3 regions of the Lacrimispora xylanolytica genome follow, and region 3 is predicted to be linked to each of the others. Evidence: riboswitches for the same ligand, from Rfam matches in the RefSeq annotation. Region 3 holds a riboswitch; each other region holds the start of a gene.

Region 1 (10,112 bases), 350 kb from region 3:
TGCGCCATCTGTTTCGGCAGTATGCCACCATCTGGGCCTCTAAATACACGCCTGAGGCCATGATTAAGAGACTTAACACAGATGTCCATTCCCCGGCAAAGGTGAGGGTGAACGCAGTGTTAAGTGCCACAGATGGTTTTTACTTCGCTTATCCCGAGATCAAGGAGACAGATGGTATGTACGTCCCCCCGGAGAAACGGGTGAAGATCTGGTAGTGAAGCATGAAAAAAGGACCGTAACAGGTCCTTTTTTTAATTAATATGTTTTTTCAGTGCGTCAAAGCTTTCCTTGCTGATGACATGCTCGATTCGGCAGGCATCTTCGTCAGCGATTTCTCTGGATACTCCAAGGGTAACAAGCCAATTGGATAGAAGTTCATGTCTTTCATAGATCATCTCTGCAATCGCCCTGCCTTCTTCCGTCAGATATATAAATCCTTCTTTTGTAACCGTAATGTGATTTCGTTCACGAAGATGTTTCATAGCAACGCTGACACTGGATTTTTTAAAACCAAGCTCTTCCGCTACATCCACAGATCTTACCACAGGTCGTGTCTTGCTTAATACAAGTATGACTTCCAGGTAGTTTTCTGATGATTCATTGGTATGCATCATTAGCGTCACCTCAATCTAAAATAGTTATTTTAGTATATCATACCGATGACATAACATCAAATAAAAATTTATTGATAAAAAATATTAATAAAGATATTGACAACTTCCCTGGGTTAGCATATACTAACCTACAGGAAATGGAATTGATTATCAATAAATATAAAAGAAAGAAGATGACGAAGGATGCCCTTGACAATGGTAAAAGCTGGAGAACCAAATGTAATCCGTAAAGTCGGAGGAAAAGAAGAAACAAGACGGTTTTTAGAGAACCTGGGATTTGTTACAGGTGGAGTTGTGACTGTTGTTTCTGAAATCGGAGGAAATATGATTGTTAATGTAAAAGATTCCAGAGTGGCAATCGGAAGAGATATGGCCAATAAGATTATTGTAGGCTAGAGAAGGAGAAAAGAAGATGACATTAAAGGAAATCCCAGTAGGAAAAACAGTCAAGGTTACCAAGCTGACAGGTGAGGGCCCTGTGAAACGAAGAATCATGGATATGGGCATCACAAAAGGCGTGGACATTTTTGTAAGGAAGGTCGCACCTCTTGGGGATCCGGTTGAAGTCACCGTAAGAGGATATGAATTATCCCTTCGCAAGGCTGATGCGGAAATGATTGTTGTGGAATAATTTTTTTTACAGATGAGTTAGGTAAAACTAATACCAAACATATTAATGCTGACAGGCAGAAAGAGGTAGAGTATGTCAATTAAGATTGCATTAGCAGGAAATCCAAACTGCGGAAAGACAACGCTGTTTAATGCGCTTACGGGATCAAATCAGTTTGTGGGGAACTGGCCCGGCGTTACGGTTGAGAAAAAGGAAGGAAAGTTAAAGGGTCATAAGGATGTTATCATCATGGATCTTCCTGGAATTTATTCCCTTTCTCCCTATACTCTGGAAGAAGTAGTAGCCAGAAACTACTTAATCGGAGAGAGGCCGGATGCGATTCTTAATATCGTGGACGGAACCAACATCGAACGTAACCTTTACTTATCCACCCAGCTGATGGAACTTGGAATTCCAGTCATTATGGCTATCAACATGATGGATATCGTTGAGAAAAACGGAGACAAGATACATATCAGCAAATTAAGCCAGAAGCTGGGCTGTGAAGTTGTAGAAATCTCCGCTTTAAAGGGAACTGGTATCTCTCAGGCCGCGGAAAAAGCAGTTGCATTAGCCAATGGAAAGAAAAATACAGTTCCGGTACACAAATTTCAGGCGGAGCTTGAAAGCGTATTGGATTCCATCGAGGAAAAGTTAGGAAACGATGTGCCAGAAGAGCAGAAACGTTTCTTTGCAATTAAGCTTTTAGAAAAAGACAGTAAGATCGAAACCCAGTTAAAGCGGGTACCGGATGTATCAGAAGAAATCACCTTAATTGAACGTGAGATGGACGATGATACGGAAAGCATTATTACCAATGAGCGGTATGTGTACATCTCTTCCATTATCAATGAGTGCTACACAAGAAGCAAACGGGATAAGCTTACAATATCTGATAAGATCGACCGGATTGTTACCAACCGGTTTCTTGCTCTGCCTATTTTTGCGGCTATCATGTTCCTCGTATACTATGCATCTGTAACTACCGTCGGCGGCTGGGCTACGGACTGGACCAATGATAACCTGTTTGGTGAAGGCTTTTCCTTCTTTGGCCTTGATGTTCCAGGAATTCCAGTCATAGCAGAAAACATCCTGGTTGCAGTGGGTTGTGCAGACTGGCTTCAGGGATTGATTTTAGATGGTATTATCGCTGGTGTGGGCGCTGTTCTTGGCTTCGTACCTCAGATGTTAGTACTTTTTATATTCCTTGCTTTTCTTGAGAGCTGCGGATATATGGCAAGAGTTGCGTTCATTATGGACCGTATCTTCCGTAAATTCGGTCTTTCTGGAAAATCCTTCATTCCAATGTTGATCGGCAGTGGCTGTGGTGTTCCTGGTATCATGGCTTCCCGTACCATTGAAAATGATCGTGACCGTAAGATGACTATCATGACAACTACTTTTATTCCATGTAGTGCCAAGCTTCCGATTATTGCTCTGATCTCAGGTGCGTTGTTCGGAGGAGCTGCCTGGGTAGCTCCAAGTGCTTACTTTGTTGGAATTGCAGCAATTATCTGTTCCGGTATCATTTTAAAGAAGACAAAGATTTTCTCCGGCGATCCGGCTCCCTTTGTTATGGAGCTTCCGGCATATCACATGCCTACAGTAGAAAATATTTTAAGAAGCATGTGGGAACGTGGCTGGTCCTTTATTAAGAAGGCTGGTACCATCATCCTTCTTGCAACCATCGTAGTATGGTTTACCTCATACTTTGGCTGGGTGGACGGACAGTTCAGACTTCTTGATACCCTTGAACTTGATCACAGCATCCTGGCAGCAGTGGGAAGTACCATCAGCTGGTTATTCGCTCCTCTTGGCTGGGGCAACTGGAAAGCAGCTGTCGCTGCGATCACAGGCCTGATCGCAAAAGAGAACGTAGTAGGAACCTTTGGTATTCTTTACGGTTTTGCAGAAGTGGCAGAAGACGGAAGCGAAATCTGGGGAACTCTTGCAGGAAGCATGACTTCTATCGCTGCTTATTCCTTCCTGGTATTTAATCTTCTCTGCGCTCCCTGCTTTGCTGCTATGGGTGCCATCAAACGAGAGATGAACAGCGCCAGATGGTTCTGGTATGCAGTAGGTTACCAGACGCTCCTCGCTTATGTAGTGGCTCTTTGCGTTTACCAGATTGGTACACTCATTACCACAGGAAGCTTTGGAGTATTTACAATCGTTGCATTTGCATTGATTGCAGGATTTATCTTCCTTCTGGTAAGACCAGGCAAAGACAGTAAAGTTTCAAAAGCAAATTTTAAAAGTGTGGCAGGCGCCAAATAAGTCGCGGTACACGTAGAAAGAGCCTGCATGAAGATGCAGGCTCAACATATGAGGAGGCTCATTATGGGAACAGTGGTTGTACTCTTAGCCGTTATCGGCGCAGTTTCATTGGCAGTCAGAAGCATGGTCCGTGATAAGAAGAACGGAAAATCCATTCAGTGCGGTCAGTCCTGTAAGGACTGCGGAGGACATTGCAGCTAATCGATACCAATTAATAACGAATTAATACCAGTAAACGGAGGTGCCAATATGGAAAATCGTAATGTAATCAGTGAAAAAAGAAAAGTAACCGACTCCAGAAGCTATCGTACATCTAAAATGCAGAAGGACCTCATTATTGAGCGACTAAAGCAAAAAGGATGCAGAATAACTAAACAGCGCCTCACGCTGCTGGATATAATTCTGGAACATGAGTGCTCCAGCTGTAAAGAGATTTATTACAAAGCGTCGAGAGTGGATGAAAGCATTGGAGCTGCAACGGTTTACCGTATGGTAAATGTGCTGGAAGAGATCGGTGCCATCAGCAGAAAGAACATGTATAAGATTGCTTATTCAGAAACCTGCTCTATGGAAAATGCCTGCACAGTGATTCTTGACGATGAAACCACATATCATTTATCTGCAAAGAACTGGAATCTGGTAGTACGGGCAGGACTATCCGCCTGCGGATATTTAAACGATCAGAAGATTTCTTCTATTTCCGTAAAGCCCTGCGAATGTGAACAGGCCGGATGCTACTAATTGACGGTTAGCCTTTGCTAACTAAAAGACGAGTAAAACATAGGAATATAGGAACCAGATTGAAAGTGACAGCAGCCATTCAATACCCATTGGGACCCGGCCAGCTTGACATTCCCGCTGGTTCGATGTATACTTTCAAAGAAAATTAAAAAGGGGTGCTGGATGAAGTCCGGCTGAGATAAAACCGTCTTGTTTTAAACCCTGTAACCTGATCTGGATAATGCCAGCGTAGGAAACTTTCAGGCTCTGCCTGTTAACCCGCCCGGATATCCGGGCGGGTTTTTTCATACCAGCCCTACTGGGCATAACGCACATAACAGGAAAAGGAGAGAACACATATGAATGCAAGCGTAGCAATTCAAACACTTCCAGAGGCTAAGAATGATGAGGATTTAATCCGTATTGTAGATGAAGTTATTGATTATATTAAAAGCACGGGACTGACTTATTATGTTGGGCCGTTTGAGACTGCCATTGAAGGAGATTATGATGAACTGATGGATATTGTAAAGGAATGCCAGCATATCGCCATTCGTGCAGGCGCTCCTTCTGTGGCCGCTTATATTAAAGTTACCTACCGGCCGGAAGGTGAGGTATTGACCATTGATAAGAAAGTCACAAAGCATCACCAATAAGCTTTGGTCCTGTTCCGCGGTATTGGGGCTTTTGCTCCTGTGGCAGGGGATATGTTCCGCCGGTATCATAGAAGCCTATCTTCTGCCGTCTCCCGCCAGCGTGGGACGTGCACTGATCACGGAGTTTCCGGCACTGATGGAGCATGGGAAGATAACGCTTAAAGAGGCATTTGCAGGACTTTTTCTTGGAGTGGTACTGGGATTTTTTATCGCTGTTATCATGGATCATTTTCATGGACTTTACCGGGCAATTTATCCGGTGATTATACTTACCCAGACCATTCCTACGGTGGCCTTAGCCCCTCTCTTAGTATTGTGGTTTGGTTATGAAATGACACCAAAGATCATACTGATTGTGCTGACCACATTTTTTCCTGTTGCCATCGGACTCCTTTCCGGCTTTCAATCCGTTGATCCGGATGAAGTCACCTTGCTTCGGTCCATGGGCGCAGGAAATGTAAGTATTTTTCGTTATATCAAGCTTCCGGGAGCCATGGGGCAGTTCTTTTCCAGCCTGAGGATTTCCGCATCCTATGCAGTAGTAGGTGCGGTCATCTCCGAATGGCTGGGGGGATTTGGCGGCCTTGGCGTCTATATGACCCGGGTGAAAAAGGCCTTTGCCTTTGATAAAATGTTCGCAGTGATTATTCTCATATCAGTCATCAGCCTTCTTCTCATGAAGGGGGTTGACTACCTCTCGAAAAAATGTATGCCATGGGAAGAAATCTAACAGAATTAATTTGGAGGAAACAATGAAAAAAATCATAAGAAAAGCAGGGAAAGCAGTTTTACTTGCAGCGGCACTTACTGCATCCTTAAGTGCCTGTAAGAAGCAGGAAACGCAGACAGGTAATACAGAAGCAGAGAATTTAAAGAAAGTAACATTTGTTCTTGATTGGACGCCTAACACCAATCATACAGGCCTTTATATTGCACAGGAAAAAGGATATTTTAAAGATGCCGGACTTTCTGTTGATATTGTACAGCCACCGGAAGATGGGGCAGCCGTTTTAGTCGCCTCAGGAAAAGCGGAATTTGGCATGGCATTTCAGGATACCATGGCCCCGGCACTGGTTGGGGATAATGCCTTACCGATTACAGCTGTGGCAGCTGTGATTCAGCATAATACTTCTGGAATTATCTCCAGAAAAGGGGAAGGCATGGATACTCCCAAAGGACTGGAAGGGAAAAAATATGCTACCTGGGATAATCCAGTGGAAAAAGCCATGATAAAAGATGTGGTGGAAGCGGATGGCGGAGATTTCTCCAAAATAGAGATGATTCCAAGTACAGTGACCGATGAAGTTTCTGCTTTAAAAACAAAGTCAGTGGATGCCATCTGGATTTTCTATGGCTGGGCAGGCGTTAAGATGGAAGAAGAAAAACTGGATACCGATTATTTTCAATTTGCAGATTTAAATCCGGTGTTTGATTATTATACACCTGTTATGATAGCCGGTAATGATTTCTTAAAGAATGATCCGGAAACGGCAAGAGCGTTTCTTGGTGCCGTTAGCAAAGGGTATGAAGACGCAGCAAAGAACCCGGAGGAAGCAGCAGAAATATTATGTAAGGCAGCTCCAGAGCTTGATAAAGGCCTTGTCCTGGCAAGCCAGAAATACCTTGCTGATAAATATCAGGCTGGAGTGGATGTATGGGGATATATGGACCCCAAGCGTTGGAACGGATTTTACAACTGGCTTAACGACAATGGACTTTCTAATCCTGCAATACCGGAAAACACTGGCTTTTCCAACGACTACCTGCCACAGTAAAATCAGGAGGCTTATATGGTACATTTAAAGGCGGAAGGCATAAAAAAGTCTTTTGAAGGAAGAACGATTTTAGAAGGTGTATCTCTGGAACTTAAGGAAGGGGAGCTGGTTTCCCTTCTTGGAGCAAGCGGAGGAGGAAAAACCACCCTGTTTCAGATTCTCGCAGGACTCAGCCTGCCGGAGGAGGGCCACGTTTTTATTGATGAAAGAGAGGTTACAGGGAAACCAGGTAACGTCAGCTACATGCTTCAAAAGGACCTGCTCCTTCCATATCGAACGGTGGTTGATAACGTGGCTCTTCCCCTATTGCTTTCCGGAATGAGAAAAAAGGAGGCCAGAGAAAAAGCAGCCGGATACTTTGAGCTGTTTGGCTTAGAAGGAACCGAAAAAAAATATCCCTCCCAGCTCTCCGGCGGTATGCGGCAAAGAGCAGCTCTTTTAAGGACATATTTATTTAAAAGGCCCATTGCCCTTTTGGATGAACCATTCTCAGCCCTTGATATGCTTACCAAGCACGCCATGCATGAATGGTACTTAAAGGTGATGGAGGAGATTAAGCTATCCACTCTTTTTATCACCCACGATATTGACGAAGCCATTCTTTTATCGGATCGTATCTGCCTTTTGACCGGGTCTCCCGGAAAGATAACCAGAGAGATTCTGATCAAAGAGCCAAAGCCCAGAAGCGTAGAGTTTCACTTGTCTGAAGAATTCCTGGAATACAAAAGAGAGATCACAAAGCATTTACTAGATGGAAAAATTAGGTAAATTTGACGCTTGTTATTCCCTTAAAATCGTGTTACCCTAGACAGGTATGGAAATGATTTCCATAAAATACAGCAAAGGATTTGAGGAAATGGACAGGAAAAGAAATCATGTACTTACAATGGCTAAAGTCCTGGTTCTGACAGGGGTATTTATTCTGGCAGGACAGGGGAATGCACTGGCAGATGCCTCCTTAAAGTTTGTGCCTGGAACAAAGATCAACGGAGTCTTTGTGGGCGGTATGACAGTGGAGGAAGCAAAAGTACAGATAGAAGGCTTTTATGGAAGAGAATATAACTTAACGATTAAGACAAAAGACGGAAAGGCGGAGGTCATCAAGGGCTCTGACATCGGATATCAGGTGGTGATTACCGATGGATTAAAGAGCATCCTGGATGAGCAGAACGCCTCAGGCCGCGTAGCAGGACCTGCCGAGGACAACAGCCGCAGCTTAAAAAGCACGGTGGCCTTTGATGAAGGAAAACTAAAGGAAAAGCTGAATGGCCTTTCTTTTGTAAGCGGACAGGGAGTCGTAACTACGGTAAATGCAAGGATATCCGCCTTTCAACAGGGGGAGCCATTCACCATTCTCCCGGAGGTGCAGGGAAACAGCGTGAACATGGGAAAGCTGGAGGAAGTAGTAAAAGGCGGGCTGAACCAGGAACTTCGGGAAATCAGCTTAGAAGATTCCGGCTGCTATGACGCGGTTACCGTTACAAAGGATGACCCTGGCTTAAAGGCACAGTGCGAGGCACTTAATAAGGTCAGGGAGATGCAGATTACATATACTTTTGGAAACAGAACCGAGGTTCTTTTAGGAGAGGAGCTGAGCTCCTGGATTACCGCTGGGGCAGATGGCTCCATTCAGGTGAATCAGGAAAAGGCTGCCGCCTACGTAAAGACCCTGGGAGACAAGTACGACACTGCCGGCAGGGGAAGAAATTTCCGTACCACAAGCGGAAGGGATTTAAGCTTATCCGGTGCTTATGGCTGGCAGATCAACCAGCCGGCTGAGGTTGGGGAGCTGATCGCTGCCATTCGCGGCGGACAAAGTATTACGAAGGAACCCAAGTACTTAAAAGCTGCCGCAGACCGGAACAATGACTGGGGTGGAACCTATGTAGAAGCGGATATGTCTGCCCAGCATGTTTACATGTACAAGGATGGAGCCCTAGTCTGGGACGCTCCCTGTGTCACTGGAAATGTATCAAAGAATTATACCACACCCGAAGGAATCTATACCTTATCTTATAAGCAGACGGACCGGATTCTTCGTGGAGATAAAAAGGCGGACGGGACCTATGAATATGAGAGTCATGTAGATTACTGGATGCCATTTAACGGTGGAATCGGTTTTCACGATGCCAACTGGAGAAGTAAGTTCGGCGGAGCTATTTATAAAAACAGCGGAAGTCATGGCTGTGTCAATCTGCCTCCCAAAAAGGCGAAAGACCTTTACAGTCTTGTTTATTCCGGAATACCGGTTATCTGCTTTTATTAAGAAAAAGAAAGGGATTGTCTTGTCACCTGGCAACAGATTGACAAGACAATCCCTTTGTGTTACATTGATGACATTAAATGGCAGAAAGGAGAAGACATTGATGTCAGAAATCATGCCGCATTTAAAGCTTTCCAAGGAACAGGCAGCCCCCTTTGCTCTTTTACCCGGAGACCCAAAACGGCTTGACCGGATTGCCCCCTATTTGGAGGATGTAAGGGAGCTGGCGTTTAACCGGGAATTTCGAAGCTTAAAGGGAAGCTTTCGGGGAGTTGAGGTGATGGCTGTATCCACTGGAATCGGTGGCGCTTCGGCGGCCATAGCGGTAGAAGAGCTTCACCGCATCGGAGTCAGGGCCATGATACGGATTGGAAGCTGTGGTGCTCTTAAAAAAGGCATTTCTCTGGGAGATTTAATCATAGCAAGTGGTGCCGTTCGTAACGACGGGACCTCCTCATCCTATGTAGATTCCGCTTACCCGGCAGTCCCTGACCCCCAGCTTTTTATGGCCTTAATGGAAAGCGCCAGAGAATCGAGAGTTCCCTGTCATGCAGGGATCATAAGAAGTCATGACAGCTTTTATATTGACGAAGAAAAGGAAATATGTGAGTACTGGTCAAAAAAGGGTGTCCTTGGCTCTGATATGGAAACTGCGGCGCTGTTTGTGACAGGAGGCTTACGGGGAGTAAAAACTGCTTCCATCCTGAATACCGTAGTCCAGTATGAGGAATCCTTAGAAGAGAACATAAACCTTTATACCGGCGGTGAATCAGCTATGATGAGGGGAGAACAAGCAGAGATTCTTACGGCACTTCAAGCATTTGTTCGGATCAGTCAGAACCAGGAAGGGAGAATATGAAAATGAAACAGTTATTTAAAACGAAATGGAATGCAGCCTGCTTTGTGCTGATTCCAGCCTGTATTGGTATCAATTATCTGGGAAAATTATTTGCTTCTGTTTTAAAGCTGCCACTTTGGCTGGATTCCATTGGAACCTGCATTGGCGGAATTCTTGGAGGGCCTGTAATCGGGGGGATCTGCGGAGCTGCCAACAATCTGATCTTTGGTTTTACCACCGGGGATTCCATTACTCTTGTATATGCCTTAACAAGTCTTGGGATCGGCGCGGCAGCAGGAATCATGGCAAGACTGGGCCATATGAAATCATTGGGGGGTGCCTTATTCACAGCCTGCGTC
Region 2 (10,112 bases), 1.8 Mb from region 3:
GGTTCTACGGGATTGCGTCTTAATTCCCCGGTCTGTATGGGCTCTTTTAAGGATGTTTCCATAACGTTTTGCATCATTTCTCTCACCAGATTTCCTCTTACGCTTACATTTTTTCTTCTCAAAGCTATGAAAGCTCCTTTCTGCCCTTATATATGAAACCGCCGCTTTAATTCATTTTTCACGCTCCGGTCACCAAGTAAAATGGTGACAGCAAGGAGTATAACCGTCAATGTGACAGCGACTATGGTAAGGGGCGGTCTGGTAATCAGGCCCGCTGCCCAAAAGATCAAAGGGATAAAGCTGAATACGGTGATAGCAATCTGATACATGAAATAGCTTTGCCAGTTCATTCGGTTTACCAGAATCAGGAAAACTACGGATAAATCTGCAAACAGAATGGTACTGGGAATTCCGTAATTCACAGACCAGCCGCTGTAGCCGTTGGAATAATCGATGGCCACCCACAACGCTTCTGCCGCCGCTGTCTGCATCAGAAGCTTAGCACCCAGATTGGAATGGTGCAATAAGGAATATCGAACCGTAATCACCGCATAAGCCATCAGGCCTATGGCAATGACAGACCACATGGAACCAGAATAAGTGGCATAATTAATGATTCCCAGAATAAATGACATAAAAATCATCAGACCATAGAAAACATTGGCAATCTGCTTCATCTTTTCCTGATCGTAACGAATCTGGGGATACATTCCCTTATCATCCCGCTTTTCGGGAACACCGTTGCTTTCCGTTTTTACCGGTACGCCTTCTGACTGTAAAAAGTCAAAGAAGCGGTCCTGGAGTCTGGTATCCTGGAACACAGAGGTAAAAGTGACCACTACCTCACCTCCATAGGAACAGACGGCGCATTTTACCGGCTGCCGGTTGGAGACTCCAATCAGCATATGAAACCGTTCTACGTCTTCCCTGTATTCTTCCAGCACATCAATAGGCCCGATATTTGACAGGGTCATGGTATAGGCTTTATCATTTTTCCGGAACACGTAGTTAATGGCTCCCCATTTCACGAAGAGGGGAACAACCCGCAGATACCATTTTTTCTCATTGGAAACATTATAGGAGATAACTTCCTCCATCCTTTCCTTTGTAATGTTATGATCCATCTGAGAGCTGACCGTTTTTAATATCTCCGGAAAGGTATGGTCTTTTCCGTCTGATAGATACTCAATCAGGGTAACTGCAAAAAAATTCGCCATGGTCTTGGAATCGAAAAAGGTTCTAAGATTAATGGGAATGCTGATTCCAATGGGAGCATGACTCGCTTTTTTCTCCAGAAATTCTTCATAGATAGACCAGATGAGAGCTGCCGTAAGAAACTTGGTAATACTGACATTGTAACGCTTTCCGGCCTCTTTAAGCTCCTTTAATCCCATATAGCCATGAAGGATATTTTCTTCATCAAGAGGAAGGGGCTCTCCTTTTATATGATAAGCACTTTTTGAGCTGTATTTGCGTTTTTCCGTCTTTTTGTAGTTTCTGACATAGCTGTCCTCCACATTCATGGAGATATCCGGGGATATCTTCTGGGAAAAGTTATGCTCTGATTTCCAGCCCTTCTTTAAATCCAGATACCGGTAGACTAAGGCCTTTAAAAAGTTCACGGCTCCCAGTCCGTCTGTAACTGCATGAAAAACCTCCAGATTAATCCGTCTGTCATAATAACTGACCCGGAATAAAAACTGGTGGCTGCTCCTTGGATCAATGTATTTACAGGGATAGGTGGTCTCCCTTTCGATGACAGGCATCCTCTTGTTATGTTCAAAATAATACCAGAAAAATCCTCTTCCCAGCCTGACAGAAAATCCCTCAAACTCAGGAAGGACCTCTTCTAAGGCTGTCTGGAGGGTTCCTGGATCTATCTCTTCTTTTAATGTAGCTGAAATGCGAAACACACTGCTTAAACTTTTGCTTGCTATAACGGGAAATATCTTTGCCGTATTATCAAGTCTTCTCCATCTCTCTCCCTGGGGACTTCGCTTCATCCAGTCTGTGCCTCTCTTCTCGTTCCATATGGACGGTATATAATATTGTTATCTTTTCCCATGATTTGGAAAAGACGGATTTCCCCGGTATGCGGCAGGAAATCCGTCTTATTATTCTACCCTAGACGCGGAAATAATAACCAACGCCCCATTTGGTATGCACATATTTCGGATCGCTTGGGCTAGGCTCTATCTTCTCTCTTAGACGGCGCACATGAACGTCAACGGTACGGACATCTCCGGTGTCCATGGCCTTATTCCCCCAAACAAACGTAAGAAGCTGTTCCCTGCTGTAGACCTTTCCAGGATTGCAGGTCAAAAGCTCTAACAGATCAAATTCCTTGGCGGTCAGATTAATCTCCTTATCGCCAATAAAAACACGTCTGCTGTCACGGTCCAGCTTTAAATCTCCTGCGGTAACAAGACGTCCTTCATCCTGACGATCCCGTCTGCCCTTTTTGGCATTCCGGCGCATGATTGCCTTGATTCTTGCCTTTACTTCCAGAATATTAAAAGGTTTCGTAATATAATCATCAGCCCCGTACTCCAGTCCAAGAATCTTATCCATATCGTTGCCCTTTGCTGTCAGCATAATTATGGGCATCTCGGAAAACTCTCTGATTGCCTGGCAGACCTCATAACCATCAAACTTCGGAAGCATGACATCAAGTAAGACCACGTCGTACTCCTTCTGTTTTGCCAGACTGATGGCTTCCTCTCCGTCATACGCACAATCGACGTCCATGCCATCCTGCTCCAGGCTGAATCTCATGCCCTTCACAATTAATTTTTCATCATCCACTACTAAAACACTTGCCATCTCACACCTCTGTCTTCTATCTTAAACCGTTATATCGTCTTTTATCTTTTGAAATGCTGCATCCTTGATCCCGGATATATTCATAATATCCTCGATCCGTTTAAATCCACCGTGGCTGTCCCGGTACTTTATGATGTCACCCGCTTTGGCTTCTCCGACACCTCTTAAAGTCATCAGTTCTTCCTTTGAGGCAGTGTTTATATTAAGCTTGGAATCTTTCTTTCCGGTTTCTCCTGAATTCGGATTTCCAGCGGTCACTGCTTCTTCTCTGCTTAAGACCACAATCTTCATGCCGTCTCTGATCCGTTCTGCCATATTCAAATGCTCCGGTGCTGCCTGGGGGGTGAAGCCTCCAGCCTTTTCCACGGCCTCAAATACTCTGCTTTCCTCTGAAAGCTGGTACACGCCAGGAAAAACCACCTCTCCGCAGATATGTATATAGCAGGGCAGACTCCCCTCAGCCAATGCATCTGAGAAACTGCTGCCCTTAGATTCTTCTGATATCTTTTCCTGGGAAACAGTGCCTGAGGTTTCTTCCATCTCTTTTGTTGACGGTGATAATTTGGTACTATCTGTCCGCTGATAGGAAAACCTGCTTACGGTATAGCATATGCCTGAAATTAAAATACATAAAACGAGTAAAATTAATTTCGCTTTCTTATATTTCATGATATCCCTCCTGTTACAAAATTTGGATAAAAAGGATACCATCTTCAGCCTATGTTATTATTCTACCGAAAGAAATACGTAAATACAAGCACTATTTCCAAATTAATTAAATATCATGATTCCGATGATAGCCACTACGGCACCGATCAGCTTTTTCCACTCAAATCCTACCTTTTCCACACCAAAGAGACCGAAAAGCTCAACGCCATAAGCCACGATGATCTGGGATACCACAATAACAAGGGCTGCTTTGGCAGGTCCTAAGGTACTCATGCTTCGAACGACCGTATAGGTGATGAACGCGCCGATGATACCTCCCACGAGCATGTATTTTGGATGCACATTAAGAAGGTCTGTAACATTCTCCCGGCCTGAAAAATACCATAACACCAGACAGGTCAAAAATGCAGTGAGCTGCACCCAGCCTGTAGACACCCACATGCTGGTCTGCTTGGTCACTCCTGTATTTAAGACTCCCTGGATGCTCATAAGTGCCCCTGAAATAAGGGCGATTATAAAGCCTGTCATAAATAACCTCCTTTGTTCCTGTTTTCTTTTTCTGCTATATACTAGGTTGTGCCTTATTTGCTTTTTTATGCAAATATTATCATTTGACACAACTTGACAAGGGATACCAATTGCGTTATACTCACAGCAACAAATAAATGTTCACACGCTAGGGGAGCCTCAGGCTGAGATTGGTCGTTACCTAACCCTCACTACTTGAACCGGTTAATACCGGCGTAAGGAAGCATCAGTAGTCCCCTCCTGCGCATATAAAAGGAGGTATTTTTATGTCTTTTTTTCTGAATTACTCCGCTGAGAATGCGGAATATATGCTGACCACGGCAGGATATACAGCTGTGATCCTGTTGTTAGCAGCAGTCTTTTTTGGTTTTCAGTTCTTTTCAAAGTCCCAGGATACAACGCCTCATGTAAAGACCCAGCGTATGGTTTACTGTGCAGGCGCCATGGCTCTTTCTCTTGTGACTTCCTTTATTAAGTTTGCCTCACTTCCATTTGGAGGCTCCATCACCCTGTTTTCCATGCTGTTTATCTGCCTCATTGGCTATGTCTTCGGATTAAGAACAGGAATCATGACTGGGGTTGCTTATGGAATTTTGCAGTTTATCATGAATCCATATATATTCGCTCCCATTCAGGTGCTCCTTGATTATCCTCTGGCATTCGGTGCCCTTGGACTGTCTGGCTTGTTTCGCAATAAAAAGCATGGACTGGTGGCTGGATATATCACAGGCGTTATAGGACGATATCTCTTTCATGTAATCTCCGGTTACATATTTTTTGCTTCTTATGCACCGGAAGGTACCAATTCCATGATTTATACCCTGGTATATAACGCCACTTACATTCTCCCAGAGTTAATTGTAACCGTTATTATTCTTTATATGCCTCCTGTATTTAAGGCAATCACCCAGGTAAAGCGGCTGGCAGTAAGCGAATAAGCTTGATAAGAAGAAGGCGGCCTTTAAACCGTCCTCCAAACAACAGAACATAACATCTGACGTTTGGGGGACGGTTTTTTATGACAAAGAAATACTGTGCTCCTTTTCTGCCTCATCCTTAATTATTTTTCAACGACGTTTGATAGCTGCAATGCATTGTTGATATTTAATTAATAGGATGAATATTTTTTGTCCAGATATTCATATCTTCAAATGCACCGCATATATTACAATTATTTATTAACCTGCCTGCATATATGTATTCGTGTTTACATAACACCATATTAATGCCAGTATTTATAGCTCTGGACAGACTATATAAAGTAATAAAGTTCCTGTTTAAAAGCTCTGATTCCAACTCATTTATAATATTGGACAGAACCCCTTTTCCCCTGTATTCTGCATAGGTGGCGCAATCCGTCATTTCAGCATTCAGATTCACTATGTCCATATCCGCTGAAGCGATCCCAATTATCTTTCCCTCTAATTCAGCAATCTTATACAATACGTTTCTATTCATTGTTTGACTTAGATAATCCTCGTCATATACAGGGGTAGGATATGTCGAAAACACGGCTGAAAACAAAGCAGCGATTTCTCTTATATCTCTTTGTGTCGCGGTTCTAATGCTATATGGCAGAGTGTTACTGCCACCGGCAATATATTTTCCATGTTTCTTTATGCACTGCCTGACCAACATATCTTTCTCTACAGAATTAGCAGCAATTTTTCTTTTGCTGTCTATAAAATAGGACAAACAATATGCATCTTTTCCCTTGAAAAATCCAGCTATCTTTCCTTCGATATTAAATCCTGCCTCAGTAAATATCTTCAAATTAGATATATCGGTATTAACTATTATTTTACCCGCCTGATTTACCGTTGCAACGTCTATTATTTTTTCTAAGGCCTGAACCGATATGTTACTGGAATCAAGTATTTTCACGCGTTTATTCATGTTGTCCAGATATATTTTTATTGTATCTATTGTAATTTTACAATCATTTTCAGCATCACATTGAAATTTTTTCATGATATCTTGCTCTCCTGTCTATTCGTACATTGCTCGCTGGTATCAGGCAAGTACACTCATTTTTTAAGAGTTTCTCCACCCCCTTATATTCATCTTTTTTGTATTTATCACAAATACCACACTGCTTACATGTATGGGTTTTATCCACCGGTTCCGTATACGTACATATAACACCTTCATAGTTTCTTAGAATTACTTTTTCCGGCGATTGAGATATCACATATTGCGGATTAACTGGTATCTTACCACCGCCCCCTGGTGCATCTATTACAAAGGTTGGCACTGCAAATCCTGAAGTATGGCCACGTAATAACTCTATGATCTCAATTCCCGCCGCTACTGGTGTACGAAAATGTTCAATGCCCTCAGACAGATCACATTGATATATGTAATAAGGTCTTACCCGATTAACTACCAATTGCTGCACAAGTGACTTCATAATAGATGGACAGTCATTTATATTCTTTAATAATACAGACTGGTTACCTAGTGGGATTCCTGCATCAGCAAGCATTTTGCATGCAAGTTTTGATTCTTGTGTTATTTCATATGGATGATTGAAATGGGTATTAATCCAAACAGGATGATATTTTTTAATCATGCTGCATAGAGTTTCTGTTACTCGCTGCGGCATAACAACTGGAACGCGAGTTCCAATTCTAATGATTTCAACATGGGGTATTGCTCTTAATTCTTTCAAAATAAATTCAAGTTTTTCATCTGAAACGCACAATGCATCACCGCCAGATAATAAAACATCTCTCACTTCAGTATGGACTTTTATATATTGAATGGCTTTTAAAATAGATCTTCTTGACAAGGAATTATCTTCCTGTCCTGCAAAGCGTCTCCTTGTACAATGTCTGCAATACATAGAACATTGTTCGGTAATAAGAAAAAGCACCCGATCCGGATATCTGTGTGTAAGTCCACAAACTGGAGAGTCAAGGGTTTCATGTAAGGGGTCGCAGCTTTCACAATCTGATATCTCTGATTCATGAACTGTTGGAATCGCTTGCCTTCTAATTGGGCAATTATAGTCATCCGGATTAATTAGCGTTGCGTAATAAGGAGTGATAGCCATTTTTAATTTCTTAAGGCTGGTTATTATTCCATACTTTTCATCATCCGTAAGATTTATAACTTTCTCCAGTTCATCCACCGTGGTAATTCTATTCGATATCTGCCATTGCCAACTGTTCCACTGTTCTTGCGTTACATCCTTCCATAATTCTATATTTTTAAAATTTCTTTTCATAAACACCTCCAGATAAAGCCAATCTATTAGTTAAGTATATTAATTCAGGCAATTCTATAAAATCTGTGATATAAACTCTTTCGTTCTCTCATTTAAAGGACGTTCAAATATTTCCTCCGGTGTTCCTTCCTCGACAATTTTGCCTTCATCCATGTAAACGATTCTGTCAGCAACTTCCTTTGCAAACCCCATCTCATGTGTAACTACAACCATGGTCATACCATCATCTGCAAGGTTTTTCATAACCTTTAAAACTTCACCAACCAGTTCCGGGTCTAAGGCTGATGTAGGTTCGTCAAATAACATAATCTTAGGATTCATAGCTAATGCACGTGCAATAGCGACACGTTGTTTTTGTCCGCCTGATATCATGGCTGGATATGTATCCGCCTTGTCTTGCATATTTACTTTATCTAACAATGAAAGTCCTTCTTCCTTTGCCATTTTAAGCGGAACTTTCTTAACTTGTGTTAAGCCTTCCATCACATTTTCTAATACAGTTTTGTGTGGAAAAAGATTAAAATGCTGAAACACCATGCCTACTTCTTGTCTAATCAGGTGTAAATTCTTCGTTTTTGAGGTTATTGTTTTCCCATCAATCTGAATCATTCCCTCCTGGGCTATTTCAAAAAAATTAATACATCGAAGTAACGTACTCTTCCCTGACCCACTTGAACCAATAATAACAACTACTTCATTCTTGTCTACATGGAATTCGATATCATGCAATACTTGATGCTTTCCAAACCATTTATTAAGTCCTCTTATATTTATCATAGGATGATCACTCCAATACTTTAAAATCACTGACATTTAATCGTTTCTCAATTCCATTAGCTAATATCGTTAATACTGAGGTCATAATCAAATAGTAAATAGCTGCTATGCTTAACATTTCCATTAATCGGAACGTAGAGGAACCAAGCTGTCTTGCATATAGCAATAGCTCCGGTATGGCAACAGCACTCGCTAAAGAGGAATCCTTTAGGGCTATGATCAACTGATTGCTTAATGAGGGGACTGCACGTTTGAATGCCTGCGGTAATACGATACGGCGCATTACCTTCCCCTCTGTCATCCCCAAAGAAAGACCTGCTTCCCGCTGTCCTCTGGCAATTCCCTGTATCGACCCTCTGAATATTTCTGCGATGTACGCCGCATTATGAAGTCCAAGTGCTAAAAAAGCGGAGGGTAGATTACCAATACGAACGATATTAACGAGACCAAAATAAATCAATAGTAACTGTAACAGCAATGGAGTCCCCCGAACAATCCATATATATACCCGTGCAGGAATGCTTAAAATCCTGTAATTGGATATACGCATCAGTGCAAGAATAAGTCCAAATATAATACCAATAAGGATACCGAATACCGTTACCAATACCGTCATCTTTGCTGCATCTAAAAATGACATAAAATAGTTTGGAATAACTGAAAAGTCCCAAATGCTCATACTTTTCCTCCTTTATATGTAAATCTAAAAACTATTTCACCGTGATATCCACGCCACCCAGCCATTTTTCACTGATCTTAGTTAATGTACCATCCTCATGCATTTCTTGTATTATTTTATTTATTTTTTCTAGTAGTTCCTTATCATCCTTGTTGATTGCGATCCCCATATTTTCAAGCCTTAATAGTTCTCCGATAAGAATCAGATTTTCACCGCCTGCAATATCCTCCATTGCAGACAAGCCTACCAATCGGTCTGTAATCACACCATCAACCCGCCCATTGATCAACTCCAAAAGTGTCGCATTATCATCTTGATAAAAGCTTACTTCTGCTCCTAATTTTTCTGCATCTAAAACAAAATTCGTTCCTGTCGTTACAGCAATTTTTTTTCCGCTCAATTGATTCACTTCAGTAATTTCTGAATCTTTATTTACAAATAATTGTGCACCTGAATAATAATAAGGATTTGTAAAATCTACAACTTTAAGGCGCTCATCTGTTATAGCCATACTACCTAAGACAGCATCATATCGCTTGTTCCTTAACCCTTCCGTCAGGCCATCCCAATCAGATGTGACATAGTTAAGTCCAACCCCTAAACGCTTTGCTATTTCTTCCCCTGTATCAACGTCAAATCCGACAACTTTACCATCTTCCATATAGTTAAATGGGGGGTAACCTCCACTTCCTACAACCGTTAATGTACCTGCTTGCTCAACGCGCTTTAAACTGTCTGTTTCCTCCTTTTTGCAGCCGGTGAAAAGAATCGAAATTGATGTTAATACTAAGAATAATATTATTTTTTTTCTCAGATTCATGTAACCTCCTTCTTGTTTCAAGCCAAAAGTAACAACTTCATTTTATCATGAAGTTGTTACTCATCCAAGTAAAATTTTATTTTTTTTACTAATTATGTGTTTAGCACCTGTACCCATTACGCTCAATGTAAGTGAGTAATAAATGGTTTCTTGCATCAAAATAGCGTAGCAGCTGAAAACTACTACGCTATTTTGTCTGAATCATTGGGGCCACATCGTTACATGCCCTTTAAGATACTATTTTTACGCTCTAACTCGTTTCCACATTATGATAGGACTGTTTCTTTCGCTTCTGACCGTACAGTCTCACTGCGGTTAAACAAGCACCCATTCCGCAAATCGCTGCGGCAATCAGATAGACGGTCCTCATTCCATAAATAAATACATCGTCACGTCCCCTGATATAATCTGATACATTATAACCGACCTTCTGACTCATCTGGCTGTAGAGAATAATAACAGCAAAGGACACTCCGCTGATAATACCCAGATTCCGAATCAATGCATTGACACTACCGCAGATTCCCAGCATATTTTTCGGAGCCGTAGACATTGTAATAGAATTGTTGGGAGATTGAAATAATCCG
Region 3 (10,112 bases):
CCACCCTATGTACCGGCAGAAAATCCTTGCGGTGCTTACGTCCATCATTTTGTATATGAAAGAGATGCCAATGCTCCGAAAGCATTTTTAAATTTTGAAGGCGTGGATTCCTGCTTCTACGTCTGGTTAAATGGCAGCTATGTAGGATACAGCCAGGTTTCCCATGGAACCAGTGAATTTGATGTAACAGGACTGATCCGGGAGGGGGATAATACACTTTCCGTTCTTGTTTTAAAATGGTGTGATGGAAGCTATCTGGAAGATCAGGATAAATTCCGTATGACCGGAATTTTCCGTGATGTATATTTATTAAAGCGCCCAGAGGAAGGCATCTTTGATTACTTCTTAAAAACAGCCTGTAAAGATGGAAAGGCCCACATCACCGGAGAGGTGACCTTTACTGGAAATGAGGTTCCTGTAAAAATTACAGTACTTGATAAAAGCGGAAATGTAATATCTGGTATGGAAGGGTATTTAGATGGTGGAAAACTGGATCTTACCATAGAAGAACCAGTTCTTTGGAATGCGGAGAACCCTTATTTATATACCATTATTTTAGAGACCCAAAATGAGGTCATTGTAGACCGGTTGGGAATCAGAGAAATTTCTATCAAAAATGGAGTAATCTATTTTAATGGCCAGAATATTAAATTCCACGGGGTTAACCGCCACGACAGCGATCCGGTGACAGGCTTTGCCATCAGCCTTTCCCAGATGAAAAAAGATATGAAGGTAATGAAAGAGCATAATGTCAATGCCATCCGTACCAGCCATTATCCCAATGCCCCACAGTTTTATCAGCTTTGTGATGAATACGGCTTTTACGTCATTGATGAGGCGGATAATGAAAGCCATGGAACGGCCTATGTATACATGAAAAACCGCGCCACAGAAGTTTGGAGAGACCGCTGGAACCGGGCCATTTCTGATAATCCAGAGTTTACTAAAGCAACGGTAGACCGTGCCCAGCTTTTGGTAGAGCGGGATAAGAACCGTACTTCTGTTGTCATCTGGTCCATGGGAAATGAATGCGCTTATGGCTGCACCTTTGAGGCTGCTCTTAAATGGACGAAGGAATTTGACCCCACAAGACTGACCCACTATGAAGGCGCTCGTTACCGGGTTCTGAGTAAAGAATATGATTTCTCCAACCTTGATTTATACAGCCGTATGTATCCAAGCCTGGAGGAGATACATGAATTTGTAGAACGAAAATCTGGAAAGCCGTTTATTCTCTGTGAATACAGCCATGCCATGGGCAATGGACCTGGGGATCTGGAAGATTATTTTCAGGTATTTGAACAGCACGATGAGGTGTGTGGGGGATTTGTGTGGGAATGGTGTGACCATGCCATTTACCAGGGAAGAAATACCGATGGAAAGCCCATGTATCTCTATGGAGGTGATCATGGAGAATATCCTCATGACGGTAATTTCTGTATGGATGGACTGGTGTACCCAGACCGCAGGCCCCATACAGGACTTAAGGAATTTAAGAACGTGTACCGTCCATTAAGAATGGTATCTTTTGACCAGAAGACAAAGGAATTAGTGCTCCATAACTATATGGATTTCTTAAGTCTTAAGGATTATGTACGCCTTTCTTATGAGGTCACCTGTGATGGAATTGTCATTGATACAGGAGTACTTTCTGATGAAGCAGTGGAAGATATCCTTCCTCATGAAGAAGGTAAGCTAGTGATGCCTGTTGCTGTACCAGAAGCTGGCAAATGTTATTTAAAGATAAATTACCTGCTAAGAAATGAATCTGCATTCTTAAAATCAGGAAGTATGTTAGGCTTTGATGAAATTCTTCTGGAAAATAAAGATGGAAGAAATAGGACGGCAGCAGGACTCTTAGAAAATCCGTCAGAAACTGCAGATTTAAAAAATGATTTTAAATTAGAAGAAGATGACCGTTATCTGATGGTATCGGGTATGAATTTTTCCTATACCTATCATAAATTTACCGGTTGCTTTAAAGATATGTTTTTTGAAAATGGAAGTCTTTTAGACCGCCCCATGGAAATAAATATCTGGAGAGCACCGACGGATAATGACAGTGACATAAAAAAAGCCTGGATGGAAGCACATTATCATAAGGCCATATCAAGAGCTTATGAAACTGCTGTTGAGGTCAAGAATGACAGGGTGGAAATTAAAACCGTAATGTCAATCACTGCGGCACCAGTGCAGAGAATGATGAATATCAATGCTCTGTGGACGATCTGGCAAACAGGAGCCGTTGATGTGAAGCTGGACGTTAAAAAAGACGGGGAGTTCCCTGAGCTTCCAAGATTTGGCCTTCGCCTTTTCCTTCCAAAAGAAATGGATCAGGTAACCTATTACGGAATGGGTCCATTTGAAAATTATGCGGATAAAAAGAGAGCCAGCTATCACGGGCTGTTCCGTAATCATGTGACGGAAATGCATGAAGATTATCTGCGTCCACAGGAGAATGGAAGCAGAGGAGACTGTGATTATGTGACAGTATCAGGTGGCAGGAACCATTTGTCAGCTGTATCCTTACAGCCATTTTCTTTTAATACCTCCATCTATACTCAGGAGGAGCTGACGAATAAAGCTCATAACTTTGAGCTGGTTCCGTCAGGCAGTACAGTCCTTTGTCTGGATTATCGTCAAAACGGCATTGGCTCTGAAAGCTGTGGACCAGATTTAAGAAAAGAGTATATATTTGAAGAAGAAGAATTTACATTTGAAATAAGGCTGGTTCCAGAAAAGAATGAAACCATAAAATAAGTTGAAATATAAAATATAGCAATGAGTGCTGATAAGTCAGAACCATTGCTATATTTTTATATTTGAGTATGATAGGATGTTCGTAAACTTCTAAAGTCATGAAAAGGTGATGCGATGAAAATACGTAAGGAATATACATGTCCATTGGAATTGACCCATGATATTATAAGGGGAAAATGGAAGCCGATTATTTTATGGACGCTTGGGAAAGAGCCGTTATCCTTAGCCCGTCTTCAGCGAGAGATAAATGGAATTACTCAGAAAATGCTTTTAGAACAGATCAGTGAACTGCTTCCTTTTGGATTAATTACAAAAGAGACTTTTGAAGGTTATCCATTAAAAGTTCAGTATTCTCTCACCGACCGGGGAAGGAAGCTGCTTGAGGCGATTACAATTATGCAGGCAATTGGGTCCGATCTTTTAACGGAAGAAGACATGGGAAATATTCCATAGGAAGAGGTTTACAGAGCTTTCGATACCCACAAAAAAGTGGGTAATTTACAAATTTCTATTCCAGTTTTATCATTGATGATATAAGGAGGACAGGAATATGAGAGATGTTGAAAAAACCATTGGAAACTTCATTGAAAAGCGCAATGTTTCATTTATCAGTTCTATAGATGAACAAGGATTTCCTAACACAAAGGCAATGCTTCCACCCAGAAAGATGGAAGGAATCAAAACATTTTATTTTACTACCAATACCTCGTCTATGCGGGTATCCCAATACAGAGAATGTCCAAATGCCTGCATCTACTTCTGTGATACCAGATTTTACCGTGGAGTGATGTTAAGAGGTACTGTAGAGGTATTAGAGGATGAGGAAAGCAAGAAGATGATCTGGAAAGATGGGGATACCATGTATTATCCTCAGGGCGTGACAGACCCGGATTATTGTGTCCTTAAATTTACTGCAAAAGATGGCAGATATTATAGCAACTTTCATTCAGAGTCTTTTGAAGTGTAATGGCGGTAGATAAAAACAGCAAGGAATCTAAATAAACCAGATTTCTTGCTGTTTTTCATTTTGTTTCATGATGGTGTAAGGGATATCCGTTAAGGCTGCCTTAAGTATCCTTAAACCCATGCCAGATAGGGCCGTTGCCATTACCAAGCTCCAGCCCAGCCATTAAAGCCCCGGTTAAATATTCCTTGGCAAGTAATATACTTTCTTCCAGACCTTTTTTCATAGCAAGACCGCAGGCAATGGCAGAAGATAAGGTGCACCCGGTTCCATGGGTGTTTGAAGTCTCTATCCGTTTTCCATGAAACCAGGTAATGATTCCATTCTGGCACAGCACATCATTGGCCTCCATACTGCTGTGACCCCCTTTTAATAGAAAGGCAGTTTTGTATTTTTTACATAATTCCATTGCAGCCTCTTCCATGTCGTTTTTGGATAGGAGAGGCTTTTTTGTGGATAAGAGTACCTGCGCTTCCGGAATATTGGGGGTAACCAAAGCAGCAAGGGGAAAGAGTTTATCTGTTAAATCCTTAAGGCCATTCTGTTCAAACAAAGTTCCTCCGCTGGTCGATACCATAACTGGATCTAAGACAACAGGAATCATAGGAAACTTCGATAGCTTTTCCGTTATCACTTTAATAGAAGCAGAGGAGCCAGCCATACCGATTTTAATTGCCTGAGGAGTTATGTCAGACAGAACTGCTTCCAACTGATCGGTGAGCATGAGTATACTCACGTCTTCTACCTGATAGACTCTGGTTGTATTCTGTGCGGTCAGTGCAGTGATAACACTGGAGCCGTAAAGACCCAGGGCAGCAATGGTTTTTAAGTCAGCCTGGATTCCAGCGCCTCCGCTGGGATCAGAGCCGGCGATGGTTAAAACTGAGGGAAGGGTAAAACTCATAATGCCACCACCTTCCGGGCTTCTTCCTTTAAAGAACGGACTGTATCAGAAATATTTGCTTGCCCAAAGATGCCAGAGACCACAGAGATTCCGGCAATCCCAGTTCCCTGTAATTTGGTTACGTTTTTAAGGGTGATACCACCTATGGCAGTAACCGGAAGTGGGGTGGCGGAGCAGATGGCAGAAAGCTGTTCCCTAGTCATAGGAAGGGCATCTGCTTTTGTGGGACTTGGAAATACGGCCCCTGCCCCGATATAGTCCGCCCCGTCTTCATAGGCCTTTCTGGCCTGCTCTGGTGTTTTTGCAGTCACTCCCAGAATTTTATTGGGACCGATCCTTTTTCGGACTTCACTGGCAGACATATCGTCCTGCCCTACATGTACTCCGTCGGCTTCGCAAGCAAGAGCAATATCCATATCGTCGTTTATAAGTAAGGGAATGCCATAGTGACGGGTCAGGGCTCGAACTGCTTTTGCTTCCTTTAAAAACTCCTCTTTGTCCATATCCTTTTCCCGAAGCTGGAGCAGAGTGATACCAGAACTTAAAGCCTCCTCAACTTGCTCCAGTAAAGTTTTCTCCCCCCGATAGGCCTGATCGGTGACGGCATATAGAAGTAGCATATCTTTATGGAAGTTCAATTCTAAGTCCTCCTTTTTTTAGAGAATGGGAGGATAGATTGATTTCATCCATAAAATAACGGTGAAAGCTTCCGCTACCTCCTCCACACTCCTTTGTTTTTTTGTCAGCGTTTTCTCCGCATAAGCCGTAGATTGCTGTGGCGATAGTCATTGCCTCAAAAACTTTAGCGGAAGAAGCGGCATAAGCAGCAAGAAAACCATCCAGCATACAGCCACTCCCTGTGATTTGGGACATCTCCGGGCAGCCATTTTTCACCAGCCGGATCTGATCGTGATATGCGATAATATCCGTGGCTCCTGTCATGACGACTACAGCTGATGTAATATGGCTTAAGAGATTGGCTGCTTCTATAAAGGAAGATACATTATCTTCTGTGATCTGATCTTCCCCTGAGGCGTCCACCCCCCTGGGGAGGTGAGAAGTATTATTTGAAGATTCATTTATAAGCTGCCTTGTTACACTGGATAAAAGGGTCTTGATTTCAGAAGCATTCCCACGGACTACGGTTGGTACCACCTTCTTTACCAGCTCCTGAATCAGTTCTGTTCGAAAGGGAGTGCTTCCAATGCCAACCGGGTCAAGAATCACGGGAATACCCAAACGATTTGCTTCCATACCAGCCGCTATCATGACGTCCAGAGTAGATTCTCTAGGAGTTCCGATATTTAAAAGAAGGCAGTCAGAGAGCCTGGTCATTTCCTTAACCTCTGCCGGGTGATCTGCCATAATGGGAGAGCCGCCGCAGGCTAGAACAACATTGGCTACGTCCTTGGCTGTGACATAGTTTGTAATGCAATGGATCAAAGGGTGTTTTTCCCGTACTGTCTGAGGCAGAGCAGTATAGTCTTCCAGATTCATTTTCATTTTAATATCCTCTTCCTTTCTATTCCTTGATCAGCCGGTTAAGATGAGAAACCAGGCCAAGACGGCGGAAAATTTCGAATAAGGCAGCTGCCATCAGCGTCCCGCACACCGTGCTCAATAAAAATGGAACGACAAAAAAGAAGACAGCTATATCCTTACCCATAAAAAAGACAGCCAGGGGATAGGAAACCAGTGCGCCAATGATGCCCGTTCCTCCAATTTCGCCAAGACAGGAAAAGAGAAGCTTGCCTGTTTTTTGAAACAGGAGAGCGGAAAGAAAAGCACCTATCATACTGCCTGGGAATGCCAGCAGGCTTCCGGTACCAATTAAATTGCGAATCAGGGAAGTGCAAAACGCGGTCAAAACCCCATAAAATGGGCCAAGGAATATTCCGGCCATAACATTGACCAGATGTTGAATGGGAAAGCATCTGGAGGCACCGATGGGGATAGAAAAGCCGGAGAGCGCCACGGTAACAGCAGCCAGCATACCACTTAGTGCCAATTTTTTTATTCTGGACCTTTGGTTTATGTAAGAGCCTTTTCGTATCACTGCTTTTGTATTTTGATTCATGATAATTCCTCCATTTCCGATTGTTTAGAAAAAACCATCATTCATCAAAGATCGTAATTTTTTCCCCTTCCAGAATTCGGTTCATGTTTTTCATGGCGCAGAAATTTCCGCACATGGAGCAGGTATCCTCTTTTTCGGGTTTTGATGTTTCCCGGTAACGTCTTGCTTTTTCCGGATCAATGGCTAGCTTAAACATGGTTTCCCAGTCAAGACGCTTTCTGGCATCGCTCATCTGACGGTCCCATTCCTTTGCTCCCTTTATTCCCTTTGCAATATCAGCCGCATGGGCCGCGATCCTAGCAGAGATGATTCCTTCCTTCACATCATCCCCGTCAGGCAGCCTTAAATGCTCCGCTGGGGTGACATAGCATAAAAAGGCAGCTCCTGCGGCAGCGGCTATGGCTCCTCCGATGGCAGAAGTAATGTGGTCATATCCAGGGGCAATATCAGTGACCAGAGGACCAAGAACATAAAAAGGGGCTCCCTTGCAGATCGTCTCCTGAATCTTCATATTGGCAGCAATCTGATCCAGAGGCATATGTCCCGGCCCTTCAATGATAACCTGTACATCTTTCTCCCAGGCTCTCCGGGTCAGCTCTCCAAGTGTAACAAGCTCTTCAATCTGAGAAATATCAGACGCGTCTTCAATACAGCCCGGACGACAGGCATCTCCAAGGCTTAAGGTGACATCATGCTCCTGACAAATTTCTAAAATACGATCATAATGCTCGTAAAATGGATTTTCTTCCCCGGTCATTTCCATCCAGGCAAAGATTATGGAGCCGCCTCTGGATACGATGTTGGTCAGCCGCTGGGCATCCTTAAACCTGCGGGCGGTCTGCTTGTTGATGCCGACATGAATGGTCATAAAATCCACTCCGTCCTTTGCATGCATTTCTACAATATCAATCCACTCCTTGGCAGTAATCTCACCAAGGGCCTTGTGGTAATAAACAACCGCGTCGTAGATGGGAACGGTGCCAATGATGGCGGGACATTCCTCGGTCAGTTTTCTGCGGAATTTTCTGGTGTCCCCGAAAGAACTTAAATCCATAATGGATTCTGCTCCCATGGAAACGGCGTCCTGAACCTTTTTAAGCTCCAGGTTCAAATCATTTAAATCCCTGGAGGTGCCAAGGTTTACGTTGATCTTTGTCTTTAACATGGACCCGATTCCATTGGGGTTTAAGCAGGTGTGATGCTTATTAGCCGGTATGGCAACCTTGCCTTCTGCCACCAGGGGAAGAAGCTTTTCTGGCTCCCATTGCTCTTTTTCTGCGACCGCCATTAATTCCTTTGTCCGAATGCCTTTTCTGGCAGCATCCATCTGTGTGGTGTAATTCATTTGTGATCCTCCTTTTATTTTGCCGGAGGGACTGACGAGAACATGTGCAAATAAAAAGAGCCCATACCAACAGGCACAGGCTCAGAGAATAGATTCGTCTCGTATAAATCCCTACGTTGGCATTACCCAAATCAGGTTATAAAGGTCGAAGTTTGATTACTTCCTCTCAGCCCGCTTACGAGCTCCCTCTTGTGGCATTAGTGTAACACCGGGGCAAATCATTGTCAAGATGAAAAAGGGGATTATGATATGGCAGCTTTCATTTCTCTCACATAGGAGCAGATTGGCTCGATGCAGTCAGCACCGTATCTGGCAGCCAGTTTAACAATGGCACTGCCAACGATCACCCCATCTGCATACCGGCTCATTTCCGCTGCCTGCTCCGTGGTGGATATCCCAAATCCGATGGCGCAGGGAATGTTCTTAGTCTCCTTTACCAGAGAAATCATATCTCCAAGATTCGTGGTGATTTCTTTTCTTACTCCGGTAACGCCCATGGAGGAGACGCAGTAGACAAAGGCTTCTGCCTCAGCCGCGATGGTCTTTATTCTCTCCTTAGAGGTAGGTGCGATCAGGGAAATGAGATCGATGCCGTACTGATTGCAGTAGGGTTTTAATTCCTCTTTTTCCTCAAATGGCATATCAGGAACAATAAGGGCATCAATGCCGCATTCAGCCGCATTTTTTATGAACCGTTCACTGCCGTAAACGAAGATTGGGTTTAAGTAAGTCATGAAAGCCAGTGGAACGCTGGTCTTCATGCGGATTCTTTTTACGGACTCAAAAATCTTATCCGTTGTGGTGCCGGCCAAAAGAGCACGGGCATCCGCTTCCTGAATTACAATGCCTTCTGCCACCGGATCGGAAAATGGTATCCCGATTTCAATTAAGTCTGCTCCGGCCTTGGCCATGGCAGGGATCAGTTCTTCTGTGACAGAGAGATGGGGATCCCCTGCTGTGATAAATGGGATAAATGCTTTTCCTTTTGAAAATACGTCTGTAACTCTACTCATAAATTTGTACCCCCTTATAACGGGCTATGGCAGCGACATCCTTATCGCCACGCCCGGATAGATTAATGACAATGACTTCATCTTTTCCCATGGAAGGCGCAATTTTCCTGGCATGAGCAATGGCATGAGAGCTTTCGATGGCAGGGATAATTCCTTCCACCCGGGATAAATATTCAAATGCCTCTACCGCCTCATTGTCAGTAACTGGAACATATTGTGCACGTCCGGAATCATGGAGATTTGCGTGCTCCGGCCCGATACCAGGATAATCAAGACCTGCGGAAATGGAGTATACAGGAGCAATCTGTCCGTATTCATCCTGGCAGAAGTAGGATTTCATGCCATGAAAGATACCAAGAGTCCCTTTTGATATGGTAGCCGCATGTTGATCGGTATCAATGCCGTGTCCAGCCGCCTCACAGCCAATCATCTTTACAGAAGATTCTTTAAGGAATTCATAAAAAAGTCCCATGGCATTGCTGCCGCCGCCCACACAGGCGATTAAAAGATCAGGCAGCTTCCCCTCTGCTTTTAAGATCTGAGAGCGGACTTCCTTGCCAATGATGCTTTGAAAGTCCCTGACAATGGTAGGGAAAGGGTGAGGGCCCATAACAGAACCAAGGACATAGTGAGTATCCTCCACTCGGTTGGTCCATTCCCTCATAGTTTCATTGACGGCATCTTTTAAGGTCTTTGTTCCGCTGGTTACAGGGTGGACTTTGGCACCTAAAAGCTCCATGCGGAATACATTTAAGGCCTGGCGCTCTGTGTCCTCTTCTCCCATGTATATCTCACATTCCATTCCCATGAGAGCCGCAGCGGTAGCAGTCGCCACACCGTGCTGTCCGGCACCGGTTTCTGCAATGACTCGGGTCTTGCCCATTTTTTTAGCAAGAAGAACCTGCCCCAGGGCGTTATTGATCTTATGGGATCCGGTGTGGTTTAAATCCTCTCGTTTTAGATAGATTTTCGCTCCACCTAAGTCCTTTGTCATTTTTTCTGCGTAGTAAAGCAGGGAGGGACGTCCTGTGTAGGTCTCGTGAAGCGTT

The links. Region 3 has a riboswitch for thiamine pyrophosphate ahead of thiC (phosphomethylpyrimidine synthase ThiC). Riboswitches for the same ligand answer to the same signal wherever they lie in the genome.
Region 1: another riboswitch for thiamine pyrophosphate. It lies ahead of OW255_RS05540 (thiamine-binding protein); the one in region 3 lies ahead of thiC (phosphomethylpyrimidine synthase ThiC).
Region 2: another riboswitch for thiamine pyrophosphate. It lies ahead of thiT (energy-coupled thiamine transporter ThiT); the one in region 3 lies ahead of thiC (phosphomethylpyrimidine synthase ThiC).

Annotation. Positions count from the first base shown of each region.
Region 1 is NZ_CP113524.1:1,147,847-1,157,958, forward strand. Features, by position in the region: gene OW255_RS05505 (M13 family metallopeptidase) at 1-215, shown strand, start outside; gene OW255_RS05510 (metal-dependent transcriptional regulator) at 252-611, opposite strand; gene OW255_RS05515 (FeoA family protein) at 798-1,010, shown strand; gene OW255_RS05520 (FeoA family protein) at 1,027-1,245, shown strand; gene feoB (ferrous iron transport protein B) at 1,318-3,501, shown strand; gene OW255_RS05530 (FeoB-associated Cys-rich membrane protein) at 3,565-3,702, shown strand; gene OW255_RS05535 (transcriptional repressor) at 3,751-4,242, shown strand; TPP riboswitch at 4,384-4,495, shown strand; gene OW255_RS05540 (thiamine-binding protein) at 4,581-4,877, shown strand; gene OW255_RS05545 (ABC transporter permease) at 4,846-5,607, shown strand; gene OW255_RS05550 (ABC transporter substrate-binding protein) at 5,630-6,652, shown strand; gene OW255_RS05555 (ABC transporter ATP-binding protein) at 6,668-7,420, shown strand; gene OW255_RS05560 (L,D-transpeptidase family protein) at 7,509-8,918, shown strand; gene OW255_RS05565 (nucleoside phosphorylase) at 9,019-9,774, shown strand; gene OW255_RS05570 (hypothetical protein) at 9,777-10,112, shown strand, end outside.
Region 2 is NZ_CP113524.1:3,495,352-3,505,463, forward strand. Features, by position in the region: gene OW255_RS16350 (alpha/beta hydrolase) at 1-122, opposite strand, end outside; gene OW255_RS16355 (DUF6320 domain-containing protein) at 147-2,003, opposite strand; gene OW255_RS16360 (response regulator transcription factor) at 2,125-2,823, opposite strand; gene OW255_RS16365 (ComEA family DNA-binding protein) at 2,845-3,492, opposite strand; gene OW255_RS16370 (DMT family transporter) at 3,595-4,020, opposite strand; TPP riboswitch at 4,161-4,259, shown strand; gene thiT (energy-coupled thiamine transporter ThiT) at 4,287-4,958, shown strand; gene ablB (putative beta-lysine N-acetyltransferase) at 5,125-5,991, opposite strand; gene kamA (lysine 2,3-aminomutase) at 5,972-7,249, opposite strand; gene OW255_RS16390 (amino acid ABC transporter ATP-binding protein) at 7,304-8,026, opposite strand; gene OW255_RS16395 (amino acid ABC transporter permease) at 8,034-8,705, opposite strand; gene OW255_RS16400 (ABC transporter substrate-binding protein) at 8,737-9,525, opposite strand; gene OW255_RS16405 (MFS transporter) at 9,776-10,112, opposite strand, start outside.
Region 3 is NZ_CP113524.1:799,308-809,419, forward strand. Features, by position in the region: gene OW255_RS03850 (glycoside hydrolase family 2 TIM barrel-domain containing protein) at 1-2,760, shown strand, start outside; gene OW255_RS03855 (winged helix-turn-helix transcriptional regulator) at 2,875-3,213, shown strand; gene OW255_RS03860 (pyridoxamine 5'-phosphate oxidase family protein) at 3,311-3,727, shown strand; gene thiD (bifunctional hydroxymethylpyrimidine kinase/phosphomethylpyrimidine kinase) at 3,828-4,628, opposite strand; gene thiE (thiamine phosphate synthase) at 4,625-5,266, opposite strand; gene thiM (hydroxyethylthiazole kinase) at 5,253-6,131, opposite strand; gene thiW (energy coupling factor transporter S component ThiW) at 6,151-6,705, opposite strand; gene thiC (phosphomethylpyrimidine synthase ThiC) at 6,743-8,050, opposite strand; TPP riboswitch at 8,141-8,249, opposite strand; gene trpA (tryptophan synthase subunit alpha) at 8,293-9,063, opposite strand; gene trpB (tryptophan synthase subunit beta) at 9,056-10,112, opposite strand, start outside.